Regions from separate parts of the Limnobaculum parvum genome, predicted to be linked through region 1. Evidence: predicted binding sites of a transcription regulator. Region 1 holds the regulator's gene; the other holds the start of a gene.
The links. Region 1 encodes ArgR, which controls arginine synthesis, uptake and breakdown. Its sites were predicted from a motif close to ANTGAATAAAAATACANT; they were not measured.

Region 1 (11,369 bases):
ATTAAAGGTGAAGGAGAGATCGATTGCGAGGTTTATCGCATCGATTCATCTATTCTGGCTGAGCTTGATGAGTTGAAAAACGATACGCGGGACTATAAGAGAGAGTTGGTTAAAACGCCTTATGGCAGTGCCTGGATGTATTTATATCTGCATTCAGTTGACGGGTTAAAGCGTATTGATAGCGGTGATTGGGTTCATCGTAAAGATGATGAATAATTCATGCTAGGTGTTATTTGTCACCAAGAAATGACTACAAAAAAGAGCGCTAATTAGCGCTCTTTTTACGTTGATTAAAAGCTGTATTACTTCTTAGCGCGTTCGAAAGAGGCCATGATTTCAGCTTTAGCGGCGGCAGCGTTATCCCAACCGTCAACTTTCACCCATTTGCCTTTTTCTAAATCTTTATAATGTTCGAAGAAGTGAGTGATTTGTGCACGTAGCAGCTCAGGCAAGTCGTTAACATCTTTGATGTGATCGTATTCTTTGCTCAGCTTAGTGTGAGGTACGGCAACTAACTTAGCGTCTTCGCCTGATTCATCAGTCATCTTCAGTACGCCAACTGGACGGCAGCGAATAACAGAACCTGGCAGCAGTGGATAAGGCGTTGGGACTAAAACGTCAACCGGATCCCCATCCAGAGATAATGTGTGGTTAATGTAACCATAGTTGCATGGATAGAACATGGCGGTTGACATAAAACGGTCAACAAAAATAGCGCCGGTCTCTTTGTCTACTTCGTATTTGATCGGATCGGCATTGGCAGGAATTTCAATTACAACATAGATATCTTCCGGAAGGTCTTTCCCTGCCGGGACTAAATTAAGGCTCATCTCTATTTCCTTTTACTCAAATAAAGTTGGGTTACAGTTGGCGCCTATTATAGCCGACTCTGGAACGGAATCTTCAATTTTTGACGAGATTGCTTTTAATTAATCATCAATCAGAAAGATTAGTTGAAGCATCGACGGGGGAACGTTTACAAGAATGCAAAAACAGCCAGAAGATATTGACTCTCTGGTCATGAGAAATGAAGTAACGCTATTAGGAAATCGAGTGGGTGTAGATGATTAAACCTGCAAGCGCAACGCCACCGATGCCGGATAATGCACAGATAGAAATCAACGCAATAATACTTTTGTGTATGAAGTTATTCATTGCCTAGTCTCAGAAAATTGTAAACCGCACTGATTATAAATGTTTTATAAATGTAAACAATGATAACGCGTTAATTTTATACACATCGTTAAATAATGATGATTTTGGTAATGTAAATAGATATGAATAATACATTGAATTTATTAAATTCCTTATGCAGTGAAAATGAAAACGGGCAGAAATATCTGCCCGTTATAACTTGCTTTTACTTATAGATGAAAAATATTACTCATCTGGATAGTTATGCATGAAGCGCTCAGCATCTTTAACCATGGATTCTGTGCCGATAAACAGTGGCATACGCTGGTGAAGCTCTTGCGGCACAATGTCCAGAATACGTTTGAATCCATCGCTGGCGCGGCCGCCAGCCTGTTCAGCCAGAAAGGCCATTGGGTTGCATTCGTACAGTAAACGAAGCTTACCTTTCGGGTGTGAAGCGGTGCTTGGGTAGAGATAAATGCCCCCCTTTAGCAGATTGCGGTGGAAGTCTGCTACCAAAGAACCAATATATCGGGAGGTATAAGGACGACCGGTAGATTCATCCTGCTCCTGACAGAATTTGAGGTATTTCTTAACCCCTAATGGAAACTTAATATAGTTACCTTCGTTGATGGAATACATATTCCCCTTGCTCGGGAAACGAACCTTTTCATGGGACAGACAGAACACCCCAATGGAAGAGTCGTAGGTAAAGGCATGCACACCAACACCCGTAGTGTATACCAGCATGGTTGATGAACCATAAACCACATATCCGGCAGCAACCTGGCGATTACCTGGCTGTAAGAAGTCAGCTTCAGTGATTGGCTGACCAATTGGCGTAATACGACGGTAGATAGAGAAAATTGTACCGACCGAGACGTTTACATCGATATTTGAAGAACCATCCAATGGATCCATTAAAACAACATATTTTGCATGAGTGGCGCGCTCGCCTTCAAAAACAACAATGTCATCTTCTTCTTCTGAGGCAATACCTGCCACTTCACCACGGGCGATTAAGGCCGCCTTAAGCTTTTCGTTGGCATACAGATCAAGCTTCATCTGAGCTTCACCCTGTACGTTAGAAATGCCGTTTGTCCCGAGAATATCAACTAGGCCCGCTTTGTTAATGTCACGGTGAATAATTTTAGCGCCTAGCTTAATTGCTGAAAGCAGTGACGTAAGCTCACCTGTCGCGTGAGGGAAATCTTGTTGCTTCTCGACGATAAATTCGCCTAACGTTTTCATGAACGATTCCTGAGTCAACCAAAGGTATAATGGCGATTGTATGCCATCCGTGTTATGTGGAAGGAAATTTTAACTAAAGGTTAAAGAAATTGATAGGTTATTCCCCTTCTTATAACCTATCTGAGGCGTTAGAATGAGAGCTAACTCGATACACCAAAAACTGGAAATATAATGCATATTCATATTCTTGGTATTTGTGGCACTTTCATGGGCGGTATTGCCATGTTGGCCCGTGCCCTAGGGCATCAAGTCACAGGTTCTGACGCTAACGTTTATCCACCGATGAGTACGCTGTTAGAAAAGCAAGGTATCGACTTGATTCAGGGATATGCTCCATCACAGCTTAATCCTCGTCCCGATCTGGTCATTATTGGTAATGCGATGGGGCGTGGTAATCCTTGTGTTGAAACGGTGCTGGAAGAGGGTATCCCCTACATGTCTGGACCTCAGTGGTTACATGACAATGTACTGCGCGATCGTTGGGTGGTTGCCATAGCGGGGACGCACGGCAAAACGACTACCGCTGGTATGGCGACCTGGATTCTGGAAAGCTGCGGCTATAAGCCCGGTTTTGTTATTGGTGGTGTGCCGGGAAATTTCGATGTTTCTGCTCGTTTGGGCGACAGTCCGTTTTTTGTGATTGAGGCCGATGAGTATGATAGTGCCTTCTTTGATAAGCGTTCTAAATTTGTGCACTACTGCCCTCGTACTCTGGTCCTGAATAACCTTGAGTTCGATCATGCGGATATATTTGAAGATTTACGAGCAATCCAAAAACAGTTCCACCATCTGGTGCGTTTAGTTCCGGGACAAGGCAAGATTTTACTGCCAGAAAACGATTTGAACTTAAAGCATGTGATTAATATGGGGTGCTGGAGTGAATTAGAAACTACCGGTGAAGGGTACACATGGGCGGCGCATAAGCTCACGGTCGATGCCAGCCACTATCAGGTGTTATTAAATGGTGAGGTGGTTGGTGAGGTTAACTGGTCGCTGGTAGGTGAGCACAATATGCAAAATGGTCTGATGGCCATCGCTGCAGCTCGTCATGTTGGCGTTCAACCCCAGGATGCCTGCCGTGCTTTGGATGACTTTATTAACGCCCGTCGTCGTCTGGAGTTACGTGGTGAGGCTAATGGTGTTACCGTTTATGATGATTTTGCTCATCATCCAACCGCAATTTTAGCAACCCTAACGGCTCTGCGAAGTAAAGTTGGCGGGACAGCGCGTATTCTGGCAGTGCTGGAACCTCGCTCAAACACTATGAAGATGGGAGTGAGCAAAGATGAACTGGCTCCTGCATTTGGCCGGGCGGATGAGGTATTCTTGCTGCAGCCGGCAAACCTTCCTTGGCAGGTTACTGATGTAACCGATGCCTGTATTCAGCCTGCTCACTGGTCTGGCGACTTGGACGCGTTGGTAGATATGATTGTTCGCAGCGCTCAGCCGGGTGACAACATTCTGGTAATGAGTAACGGCGGCTTTGGTGGCATTCACGATAAGCTGTTGGCTGGGTTAAAACAAAAGCAGAAAGATACCCAGTAACTTGAATTGATAAATAAAAAGGCCTTCTCCGGAAGGCCTTAGTTTTTTAAGCAGGATTAGAGCTCCTGCTCAAACAAATCGAGAATTGCTTCGTAAAGTTGTTCTACGCTAAACCCTCTGGCAGGGGTAGTGAAAATCGTGTCATCTCCGGCGATAGTGCCGAGAATTCCCTCTGATTTACCAATTGAATCGAGTAATCGAGCCAGAAGCTGTGCTGCGCCGGGGCTGGTGCGGATCACTACCAAGGCATCGTTGTAATCAATATCCAGAATCAGGTTCTTCAGTGGGCTAGTTGCAGTCGGCACCCCGAGTTCAGTGGGTAGGCAGTACACCATCTCCATTTTAGCGTTACGAATTCGTACTGCGCCAAATTTGGTTAGCATGCGTGAGACTTTGGACTGATTAATGTTCTCAAAGCCTTCATCCTGTAAAGCCTGAACAATTTCACCCTGAGAGCTGAGTTTTTCTTCTTTTAACAGCGCTTTAAACGCCTTCACCAAATCATCTTGTTTTGTTGGGCTTCGCATCGTGCACCGTCGATAGTTGGATAACAATACTAGTATTATGAATAAAAATGACCGAGTACTCAAAAGTCTTTACTCATTGCTGTGATTAAAATGCGTTTAACTCCTGATTCTCGCGACCAAAATGTTTTTAATTCCCTATTTATGTGACCATAATGTTTTTAATTAATTATTCTTTGCAGCATATCTCAATCTTAAATCTAAGGATTGGTGATTATGCTCACGATCCTCTAAGCTTGATGTTGCATTTTAGTTACACATCAAAATAAGCAAAAATAAAAGGAGTAATGAATGAAAATTACAGTTCTTGGCGCAGCCGGTGGAATTGGTCAGGCTTTAGCCCTGTTACTGAAAACGCAGCTTCCTGCGAATTCTGAGTTATCTCTCTATGATATCGCGCCGGTTACTCCGGGGGTTGCTGTTGATTTAAGTCATATTCCGACAGCAGTTAAAATCACCGGTTTTAGCGGTGAAGATGCTAAACCAGCTCTGCAAGGTGCAGATATTGTTTTAATTTCTGCAGGTGTTGCACGTAAACCCGGCATGGATCGCTCCGATTTATTTAATATTAATGCGGGTATTGTACGTAATCTGGTAGAACAGGTAGCTCAGGTATGTCCAAAAGCGTGTATTGGTATCATCACTAACCCAGTTAATACCACTGTTGCTATTGCCGCAGAAGTATTAAAGAAAGCTGGCGTTTATGACAAAAATAAACTGTTTGGTATCACCACGCTGGACATTATCCGTTCTAATACTTTTGTTGCAGATCTGAAAGGTAAGTTACCTACTGACGTAGAAGTTGCCGTTATTGGCGGTCATTCAGGCGTAACCATTTTGCCTCTGTTATCACAAATTCCTGGCATAAGCTTTACCGATGCTGAAATCGAGTCACTCACTAAACGTATTCAAAACGCAGGTACCGAAGTGGTCGAAGCTAAAGCTGGTGGCGGATCGGCAACCCTATCAATGGGGCAAGCGGCAGCGCGTTTTGCGTTGTCCCTGCTGCGCGGATTACACGGGGAACAAGGCGTCGTTGAGTGTGCTTATGTTGAGGGTGATGGTAAGTATGCCCGCTTCTTCGCCCAGCAGTTAGTATTAGGTAAGAATGGTATTGAGAGCAGAAAAGCGATCGGCACATTAAGCGCGTTTGAACAACAAGCGCTGGATTCAATGCTGGACGTATTGCACAAAGATATTGAACTGGGTGAAAAATTCATTCAGGGATAATTTCCTCTTAGAATAAGTGAGATCAGACCGCTATCGAAAGTATTTCGGTAGCGGTTTTTTTCACTTAATGTCATGTCTACGGCTATCAGGTAGGTTCTTTTTCATCAGAATGCAATCGATTGTTTTTTATCTTTAAGTATCTGCTGGGCCAAATTTCAGAAGGGTGTTTTTCTAATGCTTCTGCAATAATCCTTTCTCCCTTGGGCCACGGACGGACGAGCGCATTGGCTAAAGTAGATGAACTTAAACCGGATTGGCGTGATAAAGCTGCTAATGTGGTACCTCGTTTGCGTAAGGCGGCAATGATATCTGCAGAATGCCAATCTTCTTTCCTTGAAATCATTCAATGTTTCCTTTTAAAGTCAGTATAAACTTGTCGTTTATAAGGGATAGATAACACAATATTCATTGAGTATATTGATTTTTGGTAAAATTTATATCAACAAATTTCTCAATATAATTCAAATGATTTATTTTTATTGAATAGAATGGATTTTATTATGGTTGGCGGTTTATATGATTTAGTGGTTTGTTTTATAACAAAATTAAACCGAATTATTTTTTCATTTTCTTAACTTGTTTATTAAAAATAATTTATTGAATCAATTAAATTGTTTTTAAATAACATTCACACGCTGTTTATGTGAACAAATATCAGAAAACCGTTATTTTGTGCGTATATATTTTATTTTATCAATAAGTTATTTAAATCAATACAACGCATGAGATGCACTATTACAACGCTTTTTCCCTGTATTAAAATACAGGGCGTCTATATTAAATAAACTATTCTTTTATTTAACCAACTAACATAAACTACTTACTTGTTTATATACTCTGATTGAGATTTATCAGAGATATGGATTTGTTTACTTCTTTATTGTTTGTTTTTTTCAGGAGAGTAAGAAGTAACTGGGACCAGTAGGAATATTGGAATAAAGGGATGGTGTTTTATGAAAAAAGAATGGTTTTCAACAAGTGAGTTAACCGGAATAGCTGGGCTACCCTCAACCATTCAGGGAATTAATCAAAAAGCACGCCGTGAGCAATGGAAAAGTCGTAAACGCACTGGCGTACAGGGTAAGGCTCTGGAATACCACATAGACAGTATTCCGGATAAAGTCAGGATCGTGCTTCGTAGTCATGAAGAAGGCGCTAAGTATAGCGCGATGGTTAATGATCCTTTTGCTATTTGGGTAACTGCATATAATCAACTGACGTCAACCGAACGTGAAAGAATTATCTCTTTGATCGTTCGTCATGGTATTTCAGGGCTAATGGATAAAGTGAATATGTTTACCGTTGAGCCCGTTGCTGAAGTAGCTGAAGTTTGCTGATTTAGCACTTTTGATATTGGGTGGCGTGATGAAAAAAGAATGGTTTTCGACCAGGGAACTAACAGGCGTTGCTGGATTACCCGGCACCATTCAGGGCATCAATCAAAAAGCCCATCGGGAGAAGTGGGAAAGCCGCAAACGCACAGGTGTTCAGGGGAAGGCTTTGGAATATTATATCAATAGTATTCCTGAAAAGGTTCAAATTGCACTACAAGCTAAAGAAAATGGGGTGCCGTTTGATGCTATTCCAAATGATTCATTATCCGTCTGGATAAGTGCGTTTCATCAATTAACGGCGACAGAACGAGAGAAACTTATCTCTCTGCTTATGAGGCAGGGTATTGCCGGATTAATGGCTAAAGTTAATTGGGGTGAAGGTAGTGATGATGCTTCACAAAGCTGATATGACCGATAGGTCAAATCAGCTTTGTGAATAGTCGTGATAATCAAATATTGAATCAGGTATCTCTGTGTACGGACATACGCGCTAGCGATTCTAATGCTGTTTTGTAAGGTGTATTTGGCAAACAGGATAATGCAGCAATTGCTTTATTTGCTTCTTCTTCCGCACGTTGTTGTGTATAAGTCAGTGAACCGCACTGATTCATAGTCTTCAGTACTGAATCCAATAAATGGCGTCCGTTTCCTTGTTCAATCGCTTCACGAATTTGAGCTGCGTTTTCGGCGGGTCCATTACGCATAGCATGAAGCAATGGTAATGTTGGTTTCCCTTCGTTCAGGTCATCTCCTAGGCTTTTACCCAGTTTTGAACCGTCAGCACTGTAATCCAATAGATCATCGATCAACTGGAATGCCGTACCAATATAACGACCATAGTCCTGCAGCGCTTTTTCCTGTTCTGGCGTTGCCCCTGCAAGTATTGCAGAAGCTTGGGCGGCAGCCTCAAAAAGTCGAGCAGTTTTGCTGTAAATCACCTGCATATAATTTTCTTCAGTAATATCAGGATTGTTACAGTTCATCAATTGCATGACTTCGCCTTCAGCAATGACGTTGGTTGCTGATGACATCAGTTTTAAAATCTCCAACGAACCAAGGGTGGTCATCATTTGGAAAGAACGGGTGTAGATGAAGTCGCCGACTAATACGCTGGCGGCATTACCAAACGCGGCATTGGCCGTGGCTTTTCCTCTGCGGAGATCGGATTCATCAACTACATCATCATGCAGCAACGTTGCGGTATGGATGAACTCGATTAATGCCGCTGACGTAATGTGCCCATCCCCCTGGTAGCCTAGGGCCCGAGCAGCGAGGACGGCAATCATAGGACGGATGCGCTTCCCTCCTCCGCTGATGATGTAATGCCCCAATTGATTGATCAAAACAACATCAGAATCCAACTGGGTAAGTATTGCGGCATTGACTGCAGCCATGTCCTTTTCTGCTAACTGGGTGATTTTTTCAATATTCATAGCGTCAATTGTAATATTATGATTTTGATAGTAAGAGCCATCCACTAGCGCAGCAAAATGAACGCAGGGTCGGGGAGATTGTACTCGAAAAATAGCATAGATGAACGCCATTAAAAGTGCTTAATTATTTTCTTCTGATTCTTCTCTTATTCTGAGCTTGTAAATGGTAAGTTTTTTGCGTAGAATTCGCGCCCTATTGTGAATATTTTATAGCGCACTCTAATAACACTATATTTAGCTGGAAGTGGGTGTGCGGAAATGCGGAGTTAATATGTACGCGGTTTTCCAAAGTGGTGGTAAACAACACCGAGTAAGCGAAGGTCAAATTGTTCGCTTGGAAAAGCTGGACATCGCAACTGGTGAAACTATTGAGTTTGATCAAGTGATGATGATTGCTAATGGTGATGACGTTAAAATCGGCGTTCCATTTGTAGACGGCAGCAAAATTAAAGCAGAAGTTGTGGCGCATGGTCGTGGCGATAAAATTAAAATCGTTAAGTTCCGTCGTCGTAAACACTACCGTAAGCAGCAGGGCCACCGTCAGTGGTTTACTGATGTTAAAATCACTGGTATCAGCGCTTAAGGTTTAGGAGAGCGGATAAATGGCACATAAAAAGGCTGGCGGTTCCTCACGAAATGGCCGCGATTCTGAAAGTAAACGTCTGGGCGTAAAACGTTTCGGCGGTGAATCAATTCTGGCAGGTAACATTCTGGTTCGTCAACGTGGTACTAAATTCCATGCGGGCACCAATGTTGGTTGTGGTCGCGACCACACCCTGTTTGCTTTAATTGACGGTAAAGTCAAGTTTGAAGTAAAAGGCCCAAAAAATCGTAAATTTATAAGCATCGTTGCTGAATAATTTTTCGATAGCCAAATCGAACGAGGCCCTGCAATAATTATTGCGGGGCTTTTTATTTTCAAAATGTGTTACTTTATAGGGCCTATATAGAGTAGCTGGCGAAGGTCTGGTTAGCTAAAGCGCCGTACCTGATAAAATGTCGAACGCCCATCAGTTAGATATAGTTAAGAGCAGAAGTGCTGCTCTGGAGCCTCTGGAAAGAAATGTCGCAAGTTAAGCAGAGTATGGCATTAGGCATAACATTTGCCCTGACCACTGCCGTGTTATGGGGTGTGGTGCCTATCGCGATGAAACAAGTTCTTCCGGTGATGACCCCTTATACATTGGTATGGTATCGCTTTTTAATCTCGGCAATTGGATTAGGCTTGATATTAGTGATGCAGCGTAAGTTGCCTCGGTTAGGTTTATTTCGTCGTCCCCGTTGGTTGGTATTACTGCTCATTGCAGCGGTAGGACTAGCGGCTAACTTTGTTTTTTTTAGCTCGGCGTTACAGTATCTGAGTCCAACAGCTTCACAGGTCATAGGGCAGCTTTCACCGGTAGGTATGTTGTTTGCCAGCGTACTTATTCTTAAAGAGAATATGCGGGTTACTCAAATTATAGGTGCAGTGCTGCTGATTGTGGGTTTGATACTGTTCTTTAATACGAATCTGATTGAGATTTTTACCCGTCTGACGGATTACACCAGGGGTGTTTTACTGGGTGTTTGCGGATCGCTGGTTTGGGTGACTTATGGTGTAGCGCAGAAGGTATTACAGCGTAGGCTATCCGCCTCTCAAATTCTGTTTTTACTTTATGTGTTGAGCACGCTTTTTGTGACTCCGTTGGCGGATCCGACGGAGATTTATCAACTGAATAGTTGGCAACTTGCCTGTTTAGCTTTTTGTGGCTTAAACACGCTGGTTGCTTACGGTGCGCTGGGAGAAGCCATGGCGCGCTGGCAAGTGGCTCAGGTGAGCGCATTGATCACCTTGACGCCACTGTTTACTTTATTATTTTCTGATTTATTAGCGTTGATGTGGCCGGATATGTTCTCCAGCACCGTGCTAAATATACTTGGATATAGCGGCGCATTCATTGTTGTCATGGGCGCCATGTTTTCCGCTGCGGGTCATCGGTTATTTCCCCGGCGGTTAGAGAAAAACACGGGATTACCCCTGAAATAATACGCCTTTTATGCGTCAGACAGGCTCTGGTTTGTTGACGGAAAATTGTGTGGGTAAACCAAACAGATAAATTACGGAGACAGTGAATGAAATTCGTTGATGAAGCCGTCATTCGCGTTGAAGCAGGCGATGGTGGTAATGGTTGTGTCAGTTTCCGCCGTGAAAAATATATTCCTAAAGGCGGACCAGACGGCGGCGACGGCGGCGACGGCGGCGACGTTTTCATGATTGCTGATGAAAACCTGAACACACTGATTGATTATCGTTTTGAAAAATCATTCCGTGCTGAGCGTGGACAAAATGGGCAAAGCAAAGCTTGTACTGGCCGCAGAGGTTCAGATACTACGATTAAGGTGCCTGTCGGTACACGTATTCTGGATCAGGGAACGGGAGAAGTGCTGGGTGATTTGACGCGTCATGGGCAAAAACTGATGGTAGCTAAAGGCGGCTTCCATGGTTTGGGCAACCTGCGTTTTAAATCTTCAGTTAACCGAAGCCCACGTCAAAAGACCAGCGGTACACCGGGTGATAAGCGCGAGCTGCTGTTGGAACTACTGCTGTTGGCTGACGTAGGAATGTTAGGGCTGCCTAATGCCGGTAAATCGACATTTATTCGGGCGGTTTCAGCAGCCAAGCCGAAAGTTGCTGATTATCCGTTTACTACTCTGGTGCCTAGTTTGGGCGTAGTGCGCATGGACAGTGAACAGAGCTTTGTTGTGGCGGATATCCCTGGTTTGATTGAAGGTGCTTCCGATGGTGCTGGTTTAGGTATTCGTTTCCTTAAACATCTTGAGCGTTGCCGGGTATTATTACACCTGATCGATATTGCTCCGATAGATGAGTCCGATCCGGTAGAAAACGGCCACGTTATCGTGAATGAGCTGAATCAGTA
Region 2 (11,369 bases), 1.5 Mb from region 1:
GAAATTGCACGTTTTGATCTGAGTGAAGATGCCTCAACTGAAACTGCCATGATCTTTGGTGAACTGTATAAGCACGGTGCAGAGTGGAAGTTCAAGGCAATCGGTCAGGGTTTTGCCGGTGGTCTGGCGGCCTTAGCTATTCAGTACGGTGTAAACATTTAATCATTTGTTGATTACTGTTTAATAGAAAAAGCCGTGAAAATATTCGCGGCTTTTTTATGCTTAACGAGCAGATAAATTAGTTATCGACCATTTGGACCACCACTAGTCTGCCACCTTCTTCCGTTGACAGAACAAACTGAAGCCCATCGATGAGTTCCAGCTTATCGCCAATAGCAATTTGGCGTTTGTCCGGCAGAACTAATAGCGCCTTAATCCCTTCATTCACCAGCCACCATTGATTGTTATGGAACTGAAAGTAACCAACGCGTTTTTTCTGTTCTGCGGTAGTACGTTCATTCGGGGCAATCAGACGGTTAACGTGCCACTGGTAAATCGACTGCCCGGTCCATACCATCAGGCGATGATCGTCTGGGCGAAACGATCCTTCTTTACGTGATGAATACAGATTGAGGATAGGCAACTTACCTTTGTATGCCGTTCCGCAATACGGGCAAGACGGTTGAGTCTTTCCGGAGAAAACATACCATTTCTGTTCGCAGGCCAGATTTTGACAGGGTTGAATCAGGTCGACCGTTTTGACCAGTGCGGCTTCCCATTCATCTGCAGTTGGTCTTTTCGACGGCTCATGCAGGCCGGTAATGAATGCCTTTTCAAACAACACAGACAGATAAGGGCCCATTAGGGTGTAAGGCAGTTTATTGGTATCGGCCCATGGCAGAGAAGACGCTTTAACCTGATTCAGTTTTACCGCATTGCTGTGGTCGGTTGGGTTTTCAATAAACAGCGCTTTTTCCCCCATAGAAAGGGATTCATCACGCAGTTCATCATCAATATCATGAATCTTGCCGCCGCGCAGCGGGTGTCGATAAAACAGATACATATAGATCAGTACCGACAAGGCATGACGGTCAGTCAAAATGCTGGGCAGGAAACGGTTTTTATCTTCTTTTGGTAAATGGCTGGTTTTCACCACTTCCGGCGCAATAAAGTCAGGTGTACCCACAACGTCAGGTGGATATTTACCGGGTACTACCAAACCATCAATATCGATGACGCAGGCATGTCCCTGTTCCGGGTCAATTAGCACGTTTTTGTAGCTCAGGTCACTGTGGCACAGCCCGGCTGCATGCATTCTGCGAACTGCCCGTGACAATAAAATACAGACCTTCAAATAATTCAGTGTGTTACCACGCTCCCGAGGATCGAGGAATTTATTCTGGTTGTTGGCGCTGGCGAACCATTTTCCCTCTTTTTCTCTTCCTTTAATGGCGAGAAAATCGTCATTTTTCGAACCATATTTGAAAAAGAAATGGTTTTGATAAGTTGGTACGACAATCCCCAGTTTGCCATTATGCTCAATCATATCGGTTGGCCAGCAGAATAAATCTTTCCAGTATTCACCGCCGACTTGTTCAAAGATGCTTTGCTTAAACCTGCCGGTGATCATCTGAATACGATCGACGGCCTGTGCATCTTGCGGGTTTTTGTAGAAAGCCACCACATAGGATTTATCGGGTGAAAAATAGACATCTTTCATGGCACCGGAACCAATGATGTCGTCTACATACTGTACGGTCTTACCGTCTACCGTTTTACAAGTGATGATATTTGCCATGTAAACTTATCCTTTCTGCATTACCAGCTAATAGCGATGGTGCGGTCGTCATGATTACCCGGCGAGAAGAAGTTTAACCATTCTGTCAGTTTCTCTGCGGTTTCGTCAGATTGAAGGCAAGGTAGAATTTCATTAACCAGAAGATCCCATTTATCGCTGGAAGTCAGCCCGTTATCCGTTTCAAAATAGGGGTCAGATACGCCATCCGTCATCAGGATCAGGTGGGTAATTTCGGTCCATTTCCCAATCATGATACGGTTATTAAAACTACTGTCATTAATCGCATCATTATCCAGAAAACGAGTTTGGCCAGCGTATTCACCGCTGTCCGGCATCCCCAATAAACGCACTTTTCCAACTGGGCCGTAGGCAGCAATAGCGCCGTCGCCCATCCAGAATGCCGCAGCAAACAGTTCATCGTTGATACGAATAGATACGGTCGCCAACAGCGTCGTAGAGTAAGATTTGGTGGTTTGTGCCATATCGATCGCTTCGCTTTCGATCGCATTAACCGCTAATTTTGCCGCATTCTTGTATAACTCTGAGAATAGGGGACCGATCTGTTTTTGTGATTCGGGTTGCCAGTCTTGAATCAGGGATTTTAATTTTTGGCCTGACTCTCCCTGCATTTGCTTACTCAGGTAGCTACCTGCCGTCTCGGAGGCCAGCTCTGAACCACGCCGGGAGTTTTGGGCGCTGCCGGCACCATCGGCGACGATCATAATGCTCCAGCCCGTTTCGCTATCGTGGGAGATAAAAAAGTCATCGTCTCTGAACGAGCCAATGTGTTCATGAGAACGCCCGCGGCGGCTGGCGGCGGCGATGTTAACACCGCTCTGATTAATCATTTGATTATCAGTGTTGGGCTTAAAATACTTATCGTCTGCCGGTGGCTCGATAATTTTCCACAGGCTGCGCGGATCGGGATTAACGATCATTAATGCTTCTGAGAAGTGCGATGATTTTCCATCGGTCGTCCATTTGATAAACAGTTGATAATCACCATCGAGGGTTGGTGTACCGTATAACTCCTGAGTTTCAGGATTAAAGCCAATACCAATATCATGGCTGAACTTAATTTCCTGAATGGTCACTGCCTCACCGTAGTGGCTGGTGGCATCAACTCTGGATAGATAGGCGCTGCCCACTTTCGCATTGGCGAAGGCAAAATTAACTTTTGGCATTGATGACTCTTTAGGTGCAATGGCCGGAGCCGCAGATCGATCTGGAACCTGACCCGGTCTCAGCGGGGTTGCGTTATCATTTTGAGCGGGTGCGGCGAGATCGTTATGAACGGCAGCGATCTCACTCTCTGTTGCCGCTGGTGTGATTTCATCCGCTAAAATGGTTTCAGGTGCGGGTTCTGCTTTCTCCTGCGTATTTGTAAACAGCGGGAGCGCCGCATTGAGCTGCTGAACTTTTTCATTAAGCTCCTGGCTGAAGCGGCTGAGAATATGCTGAATCTCAGCTTGTTTCTCGAGATGGCTGAGTTCGAGTTCAGATAAACGTGGCGTTACATTGCTTAGTCCGGCGGTCAGCAGTGCTCGCGTATTATTTGTCATTTAGCCTTTCCCTCTGTTTACGTCAAAGTCATGGTCGCTGCCGTGATCGTTAAACTTGATGGTCTGTTTACACCACGGACAATTGACGACTTCCGGGCCATTAACGCAGATTAACTTTCCACAGCCACAAACGGCAAACGCCGTTGAGTTGCCACAGTGTGGGCAACCTGGAACCCCTTCCAATTCAGAGGTGTTAACTTGTAGGGCTGATACAGAGTTATCACTCCACGAGAAATACTCTTCATCAATAGGGAAGCAGCCGGTTAAGTTAAAACGATTAAGATTCAGCTTAAAATTAAGCGATGAAGTATTCACGTTAGGGCGCTCATATTTGATCAGATAGGGCCGTTCTGTTTTATTACAGCGACCAACCAACGTAACGCACGAATCATCATAAGCGCGTGCGACTTCATCTTTGGCTAAACGCACGATTTCATCGGTTTTAGACAGTAGTGGAGGCGGCTCTTCACCCACGCTGCGGCTATGGGCGACGACGGAAGCCGTTATCCATTTTACAAACTTAGTAAAGTCACCCTCTTGAGTATCTTCAAACAGCAATACGTTATCGGTTAGCTGCCTCAATATGTTGAGGTCTGCCGACTGACCAAGCCCAATGGCAATCAGGTTAGCTTTTTTCGCGTGCTGCTCTTTCCAACGTTTAATCGCATCGGTGTAATTATCGGTAGGGCGGCCATCTGTCAGCAAATAAACGATAGGCTTCCAGTCCCCTTTGCGTTCGGCGGTGGTTTTTATCACATTGCGATCGATTTGGTAGGACAGTTCATTAAGCGCTCCGCCAAGGGAGGTGCCGCCGCCAATCGGTAATCTCGGCGGATAAAATGAAACAACTTCAACTAATGGCGCAATAGTTTTAGCGATGCCAGCAAAAGCAATCACAGAGATATAAACGGTTTCTAACGCGTGGGGATCTCGTCTTAGATCGCCAATGATCATTTGTAGACCATCATTGAGCTTTTTCAGATTTTCTCCAATCATCGATTCAGAACAATCGAGAACGAAAAAAATGGGAAGTCTTCTCATAACCAAAATCCTTTATGTTAATTTGAGTGCTATTTTTTAACTGAAGACCATCAACGGTAATCGAAATGACCTTTAGGTAAAAAATGGCTGATAGCGCTAAACACAATGTTCAGCTTGACGGGCGTAAATAAGAATAGCAAAGCTTCGCATGAGAGACTCTTTGCCATTCGGGTTTTACAGAACCAGTTGAATTTCCGGGGGAGGTGGTGGGAGAGTACGTTGTGTGTCTGTAATCCCTGCACTACTGCTACCAACAGAAACGCTTGCCGATACCCATTTGAAGAAGCTGGAAAAGGCAGTGGAATCTAACGTATCGAGAGAAACCACCCGGTCGGTTAGTTGGGTCAAATATTCATGCTTGGCTTTAGGCCCCGCGGCACAGGCAATAATTGAACCAAAAGGACGCTTCTTGATTTCCTCAATGGCCTGAGTGTAAGCATAAGCATCCGATGGGCTACCGTCAGTCATCAGGAACACCAGCGGGCGCCAATCACCTTTTTGATCTTCAGTTGAACGCTTAACGTCACGATCTACCAGCTTAATCAGTAATTCAAGGCCAGCGCCCATAAAGGTTCCACCGGCACTGGGTACTTCAATATCCGTAAACTGGAAGTTTTCCAGTGCGGTCAGTGGAGTATGCTCTCTGGCTTCATTATCAAAGGTGATAATCGAAATATGCACGCTTTCTAAGGCATAAGGATCTTGCTTGAGCGCATTGAGCATTGCTTGAATACCAACATTCACTGAATGAATCGGCTCCCCACGCATTGAGCCTGATGTATCCAGCAGAATATAGACGGGTAGCCTTCTCATTAAACGTAGTCCTTCAGGTGTGACACAAAACTGTCGGAAGGCGATGGTTCACCGATTGCGTTAAGTTTCCAACCGCTATCTTCTCTGACTAATTCTGCAAACAGCAGTGAACACTGGTTTGCATATTCAGCACCACCGGACAGATTGAATCGCGCCATTTCGATATTTTTTGCATCAACGGCGCGAATATAGGCGTTTTTCACTTTTCCAAAGTTTTGTTGTAATTCTTGGCCTTTGTAGATCTGTACGATAAATACAATCTTGGCGTATTCCGGGCCTAGGGTATTTAATTTAGCAATGATTTGTTCATCATCACCATCGCCTTCACCCGTACGGTTATCGCCGGTTAACCAGATTTGACCAGACTTATGTTTTTGACTGTTAAAGAAAACAATGTCGCCATTGACTAACGTTGGGCGGCCATTAGTTTGGTTACCGAGATCTTTAACTTTACCATTCTCATCACATAAGAAGGCGGCAACGTCTAAATCGTAATCTTCGCTTTTTTTGCCCATCAGACTACCAAAGAAGCCTTTTTTCTCTTCATTGATATCCCAGCCTAAGCCGATGGTGACTGAGGACAAATCAAACTCATTTTTCTTTAAACTAACGCCTTGTCCTTTACTTAAACTAACAGCCATAACTTCTCCTTAATTTTAATCTCGTTACAGTACAACGTTAACTTCAGGTGGTGGTGGCGGTAGATCATCGAGGCCGGTCACCTCTTTTTGCCCAGAATCAACTTTTTGGCTACCGACTGAAATACTGGCGGATACCCATTTAAAGAATGCTTTGATGGAGTTGGAATCCGCGGTGTCGAGTTGAAGCACCACTTCGGTGACTTCTCGTAGCACAGAGGTGTCAGCATGTTGACCTGCGGCACAGGCAACCACCACGCCAGTACGTGCTTTCTTAAAGTCAGCCAGACCTTTACGCCAGTCATCGGTTGGTGCGCCGTCGGTCATAATAAATACCAGTGGACGCCAGTCACCTTTAATTTCTGCTGTGGTTTTCTGAACTTCGTTCTCAATACTGCTGGATAATAGTGATAAGGCTTCACCGAAGGCGGTTGTACCGGTCGCTACTAAATCAGGGGATTTAAAGTTAAGCAGTTCAGTGAGAGGGATGATTTGCCGGGCAGATGAATCGAAGGTGATAACCGACAGATAGGCGGTTTCTAATGCATAGGGATCCTGTCGCAGAGTTGATAACAGAGTCTGAACACCATTTTTTACTGCTTCAATGGGTTCTCCGGTCATTGAACCGGACGTGTCCAGCATTAGGTAAATTGGAAGTCTTCTCATGAGTATCCTTACTGAATATTACGATAAGTGTTATCAAGTGATGCCAAGATATTAATTGATTTAATCAGTAACGCAACCACTGATCTAAAACCTGTTGTAAATGTTGATAAGTATGAACCGGTGACTTTTTTTCGGCAAAAAGACAGGGCCAGAGTCGCAATCAATTATTAATATAATTTGCTGATTATATTAGTTTAATTAAAACTTCAGCGAACGGATTGCGATTGAAATAATCACGGGCGAATAAATGTGTCAGCCATTTTATTCGCCCTGATTATAGCGTGTTAAAGCATTTCCAAAGGTTTCTTCCGCGATGGCGGTGGGAATGCCGCATCTAGCGTAACGTAATCCTCATGCTCCAGATGAATACTTAAACTACCAATATTCTCTATCATATGTTCAACAGTAGAGGCTTTAGGAATCGTAATAATATTGTGATCGCGCAATACCCACGCCAGCGCAATTTGCGCTGGCGTAGCGTGATGACGTTTTGCCACCGTCACCAGCGCAGGGTGCTCCAGCAGGCGAGCCTGTTCAATGGGCGAATAGGCCATGACGGGCATACTATTACTGCGACACCATGGCAGCAGGTCGTATTCAATCCCCCGACGGGAGAGGTTATACAGCACCTGATTGGTGGCAATTTGCTCATTGTCCACAAGGGTCATTAGCGCTTCCAGATCGTTGACGTCAAAATTGCTGATGCCCCATTGGCCGATTTTCCCTTGTTCCACGAGGTCTTCCATTGCGTTAACCGTCTCTTTTAACGGAATATGGCCTCGCCAGTGTAGCAAATAGAGGTCAATGTATTCCGTGCCCAAGCGTTTTAAGCTGCCTTCACAGGCAGCAATAGTCCCTTGTGCACTGGCATTACTAGGAAGTACTTTACTGACCAGAAACACATCGTCACGACAGCCTTTAATTGCTGCGCCAACGACGCGTTCGGCACCACCATCAGCATACATTTCTGCGGTATCAATCAGTGATAAACCCCGCTCAATACCATGACGCAAGGTTTGAATTTCGCGTTGAATATCGGAGCTGCGTTCCCCCATAAACCAGGTACCCTGACCAAATACCGGGACATCGTCCCCGCTAGGCAAAGTGATATAACGCATGCGCTGTCTGGCCATGCAATCAACCTCAGGTTAGTGAAAATTAATGACGCGTTCCGGTGTCATCCTCATCATCCATAGGATATTCGCCGTCATCGTCCTCATCATCGTCATTACCGTTAGGATCTTCAAAATAGGTGCCCCAACCGTCGTAATTGATGTCGAAGCGATCCGCCAGTTTGATCAGTTGTTCAACTTGTTTATCAATGATCTCAGCATTGAGGGAAACTTCGCTGACCACGTCACAACAAAGAACAACTAAGCCATCTTCTACTTCTAATTCTTCCGGCTCGGTGACTTCATAGCCGAGTTTGAAAGCTTCTACCGCTGCTTTTTCCAGCGTGTCGAAATCTTCCGCAGAGAGGTGATGTTCGATGGCGTACAGCGCATCAGGGTCGCTGCCATCTTCCAGTAATTCTTCAATAATCAGGCGGGTTTCTTCGCGTTGTTCTTCCAGCAGGATACTTAGTTCGTCATTAGCCATGATATTTTTCCTATTAGGATAGTCAGTTAACGGTATTCTCACATAGTGCAACCGGTAGCTCCACAGGAAAGAGAAAGTTTTCTGTATTATCGGGTTGATTGTGAATATTAATTCATATAAATTGATTTTTAATTCAATTTATTGCGATACTTTCCATTTATGCTCAGGGAGACAGTCTAATGCCTCAGTTTTATCAGCGTCATCTACTCCGGTTACTTGATTTTAGTCCAAATGAAATTGCCGCATTGCTGGCTTTATCTGCCAAACTAAAAAAAGATAAAAAAAGTGGCGCAGAGCAGCCGCTGTTGAGCGGTAAGAACATTGCGTTAATCTTTGAGAAGGATTCCACCCGTACCCGTTGTGCTTTTGAAGTGGCGGCCTTCGATCAGGGTGCCAGAGTGACTTATCTTGGTCCGAGCGGTAGTCAGATTGGACATAAAGAATCAATAAAAGACACAGCCCGGGTATTGGGCCGTATGTATGATGGTATTCAGTATCGTGGTTTTGGTCAGAAGATTGTTGAAACGCTGGCGGAATTTTCTGGCGTTCCGGTATGGAATGGCCTGACGGATGAGTTTCATCCAACTCAGATTTTGGCTGACCTGTTGACCATGCAGGAGCATTCGCCGCAAAAATCCCTGTCTCAGGTTAAGTTCGCCTATTTGGGGGATGCCCGCAACAATATGGGAAATTCATTGCTGGAAGGGGCGGCCCTGATGGGGATGGATATTCGGCTGGTCGCACCAAAAGCCTGCTGGCCGCAGGAGTCTTTAGTCGAAAGCTGTCAGGCGATTGCTAAAAAGACCGGTGCCCGCATTACGCTGACGGAAAGTGTTGCTCAGGGCGTTGAAGGGGTTGATTACCTGTATACCGATGTTTGGGTGTCGATGGGAGAGCCAAAAGAGGTATGGAAAGAGCGTATTGCTTTACTCAAACCTTATCAGGTTAATCAAGCTATGATTGAGCTAACTCATAATCCACAGGTGAAGTTTCTGCACTGCCTGCCAGCGTTCCATGACGATCAAACCGTAATGGGCAAACAGATGGCGGAACAATATGGATTACATGGCGGTATGGAAGTGACTGATGACGTATTCGAATCAGTCCACAGTGTGGTGTTCGATCAGGCGGAGAACCGGATGCATACTATCAAGGCGGTGATGGTGGCGACGTTGGTACACTCATATTAATTTTTTGTCGAACAGGTAAAAATTTAGTTGGGAGCTGGTTTCGTCCACTAAATAGTGCAGAGTCTAAATTGTCTATCGTGCAAGTGGCCGAGTTAAGTGGGTTGGCGAACTCCCTTAACAATCCCGCGCTTTCGCACCCGAATTCAGGTCGCCTGTGGCGACTACCCTCCGCCTTCGTTCGGGTTTACGCACCGGCGCTGATTCGCTCCCGGCGAAGCAGCGCCACGACCAATATTCATGTTGGTCGTGCTCCCTCACTCAGTTGTCGGCTGAATTCCAGTGCTCAACAAATAGATCAAGGGATAAGGGCGAAAAGCGGTACCAAAAATTAAAATCACCCCATCTTATGCCAATCGGCAACCAAACAGGGCGGTTTTGTATTTATGGCTTTACAGCGCGCTCACCAACATTTTAACCACAGCCTTACGTACGTGAGCAGGTTTGCCAACGGCGCACAGGGGTTTGTGTACTTCGCCAGGGTAGAAAACCACGAAGTCGCCTTCTTGCATAATCATTTGTCTTTCTTGTTTGCCAGAAGGTAAAAAGGCGATGTCTTTATCTGCTAGCCAATTATCGGTAGGCGTACCAGCCGGTAGGTTACTGAATACCATACCTTCTTCACCTTTTAGTACGATCTGAATATCTAGGTAGCGTTCATGATACTCAGCGCGGCGGTTTTGCAACTCATCGGTGCTATCGTTGGAAATCAGTACAAACACATTATTACCATCAATATCATGCTTACCTAATGGCGTATCGTTAGTGATGTTGCTTTTAATGTATTCGATAGCCTGTTTTAGCTTGGCTGGAAGGTAAGGGACAAGCTCTAAGTGGTGGATATTTCCGGCGATCATGTTTACTCCTTATTCAAAATGAAATCATGTTTCATATTCTATTACATCAGGAAAATAGGCAAAGTATTTTATTATCAATAGTCGACCATCACCACATTAGAATGACGTATTGAATAGTTAAGAATTATTGGATTTACTTTCTTTGTTTAGCGGCTTATGGTGCATCTTTCTGTCAGCGCCTTATAATGACTGGCGTAATTGATCTCAACATGACAAAAACGACACTTATAAACTAAGGAGAATCCATGTCCCACATTATTAATACTGACAAAGCACCAGCGGCAATTGGTCCGTACGTACAGGGCGTAGATCTGGGCAGTATGATTATCACATCTGGTCAGCTTCCAATCGATCCTAAAACAGGTGTATTTCCTGAGGATGTAGCGGCTCAGGCTCGTCAGTCTTTAGAGAATGTGAAAGCGATTGTGGAAGCCGCCGGCCTGAAAGTAGCTGATATTGTAAAAACCACGGTATTCGTTAAAGATTTAAATGACTTCGGCACGGTTAATGCGGCATATGAGGCCTTCTTTACTGAGAACCATGCACCGTCATTTCCGGCGCGTTCTTGTGTGGAAGTGGCCCGTTTACCCAAAGATGCAAAAATAGAAATCGAAGTTATTGCGGTTCGTCGTTAATACTTACGGATAATGCCTCACCGGTAAGATTCTTTTACTATCAGAATCCTACCGGTTTAAATTCCGCTATCAATCTTCCCTCAATGAGACAGCCCTGACGGGGTGTCGGCAGGAAATTTCACGCCGGTAAGTGCGCGTATCTCAGTCAATATTCGGGATGTACTGCGCGAGACGGGAATACCTGCGTGGTCAATACTCTGTTGTTCAATTAGCTCGGCAAATACATTTGCTTCATAGAACATGGTGTTTTCATGCTGTGGCAGCGAGATATCCTGTGGCTGGCCGCCCCGTGGGGTAAAGGTAATCTTATGGCACTCGGATATTTTCTCGATCACCAGCGTTCCTTCTTCACCCTGAATTTCACTGGGAATATCAGAATTACTGACCTTGGAATGAAACAGAACTACATCAAAATTGCCATAGTTCATCCAAACCGTGCCGTGTCCATCAACGCCAGAGTCCAGTAGCCCTGCGCTGGCGTCTAACCCTTTAGGTTCTCCAAATAGGCTAATGGCGCTGGCCAAACAGTAGTAGCCGATATCCATGATTGAGCCGTTAGAGAAAGTGGGATTAAAGGTATTCGGGTTTTCACCGTCGAGATAACGTTGATAGCGTGAAGAGTACTGACAGTAG

Region 2: a site for ArgR is predicted at 8,178-8,195, ahead of argF (ornithine carbamoyltransferase). Genes of this name have one in related genera too.

What each region holds. Positions count from the first base shown of each region.
Region 1 covers NZ_CP029185.2:519,177-530,545, forward strand. The annotation lists gene HYN51_RS01760 (gamma-glutamylcyclotransferase family protein) at 1-216, shown strand, start outside; gene ppa (inorganic diphosphatase) at 303-830, opposite strand; gene fbp (class 1 fructose-bisphosphatase) at 1,381-2,385, opposite strand; gene mpl (UDP-N-acetylmuramate:L-alanyl-gamma-D-glutamyl-meso-diaminopimelate ligase) at 2,557-3,930, shown strand; gene argR (transcriptional regulator ArgR) at 3,987-4,457, opposite strand; gene mdh (malate dehydrogenase) at 4,746-5,684, shown strand; gene HYN51_RS01790 (helix-turn-helix domain-containing protein) at 5,770-6,027, opposite strand; gene HYN51_RS01795 (DNA-binding protein) at 6,638-7,021, shown strand; gene HYN51_RS01800 (DNA-binding protein) at 7,050-7,424, shown strand; gene ispB (octaprenyl diphosphate synthase) at 7,480-8,451, opposite strand; gene rplU (50S ribosomal protein L21) at 8,723-9,034, shown strand; gene rpmA (50S ribosomal protein L27) at 9,054-9,311, shown strand; gene HYN51_RS01820 (DMT family transporter) at 9,515-10,477, shown strand; gene cgtA (Obg family GTPase CgtA) at 10,564-11,369, shown strand, end outside.
Region 2 covers NZ_CP029185.2:2,870,728-2,882,096, reverse strand. The annotation lists gene HYN51_RS12105 (TerD family protein) at 1-162, shown strand, start outside; gene HYN51_RS12100 (helix-hairpin-helix domain-containing protein) at 239-1,738, opposite strand; gene HYN51_RS12095 (protein phosphatase 2C domain-containing protein) at 1,759-3,300, opposite strand; gene HYN51_RS12090 (TerY-C metal binding domain-containing protein) at 3,301-4,341, opposite strand; gene HYN51_RS12085 (vWA domain-containing protein) at 4,516-5,154, opposite strand; gene HYN51_RS12080 (TerD family protein) at 5,154-5,795, opposite strand; gene HYN51_RS12075 (vWA domain-containing protein) at 5,820-6,458, opposite strand; gene HYN51_RS12070 (aldo/keto reductase) at 6,743-7,591, opposite strand; gene rraB (ribonuclease E inhibitor RraB) at 7,617-8,057, opposite strand; gene argF (ornithine carbamoyltransferase) at 8,237-9,247, shown strand; gene HYN51_RS16380 (hypothetical protein) at 9,316-9,579, shown strand; gene HYN51_RS12055 (YhcH/YjgK/YiaL family protein) at 9,637-10,101, opposite strand; gene ridA (2-iminobutanoate/2-iminopropanoate deaminase) at 10,347-10,736, shown strand; gene HYN51_RS12045 (Gfo/Idh/MocA family protein) at 10,817-11,369, opposite strand, start outside.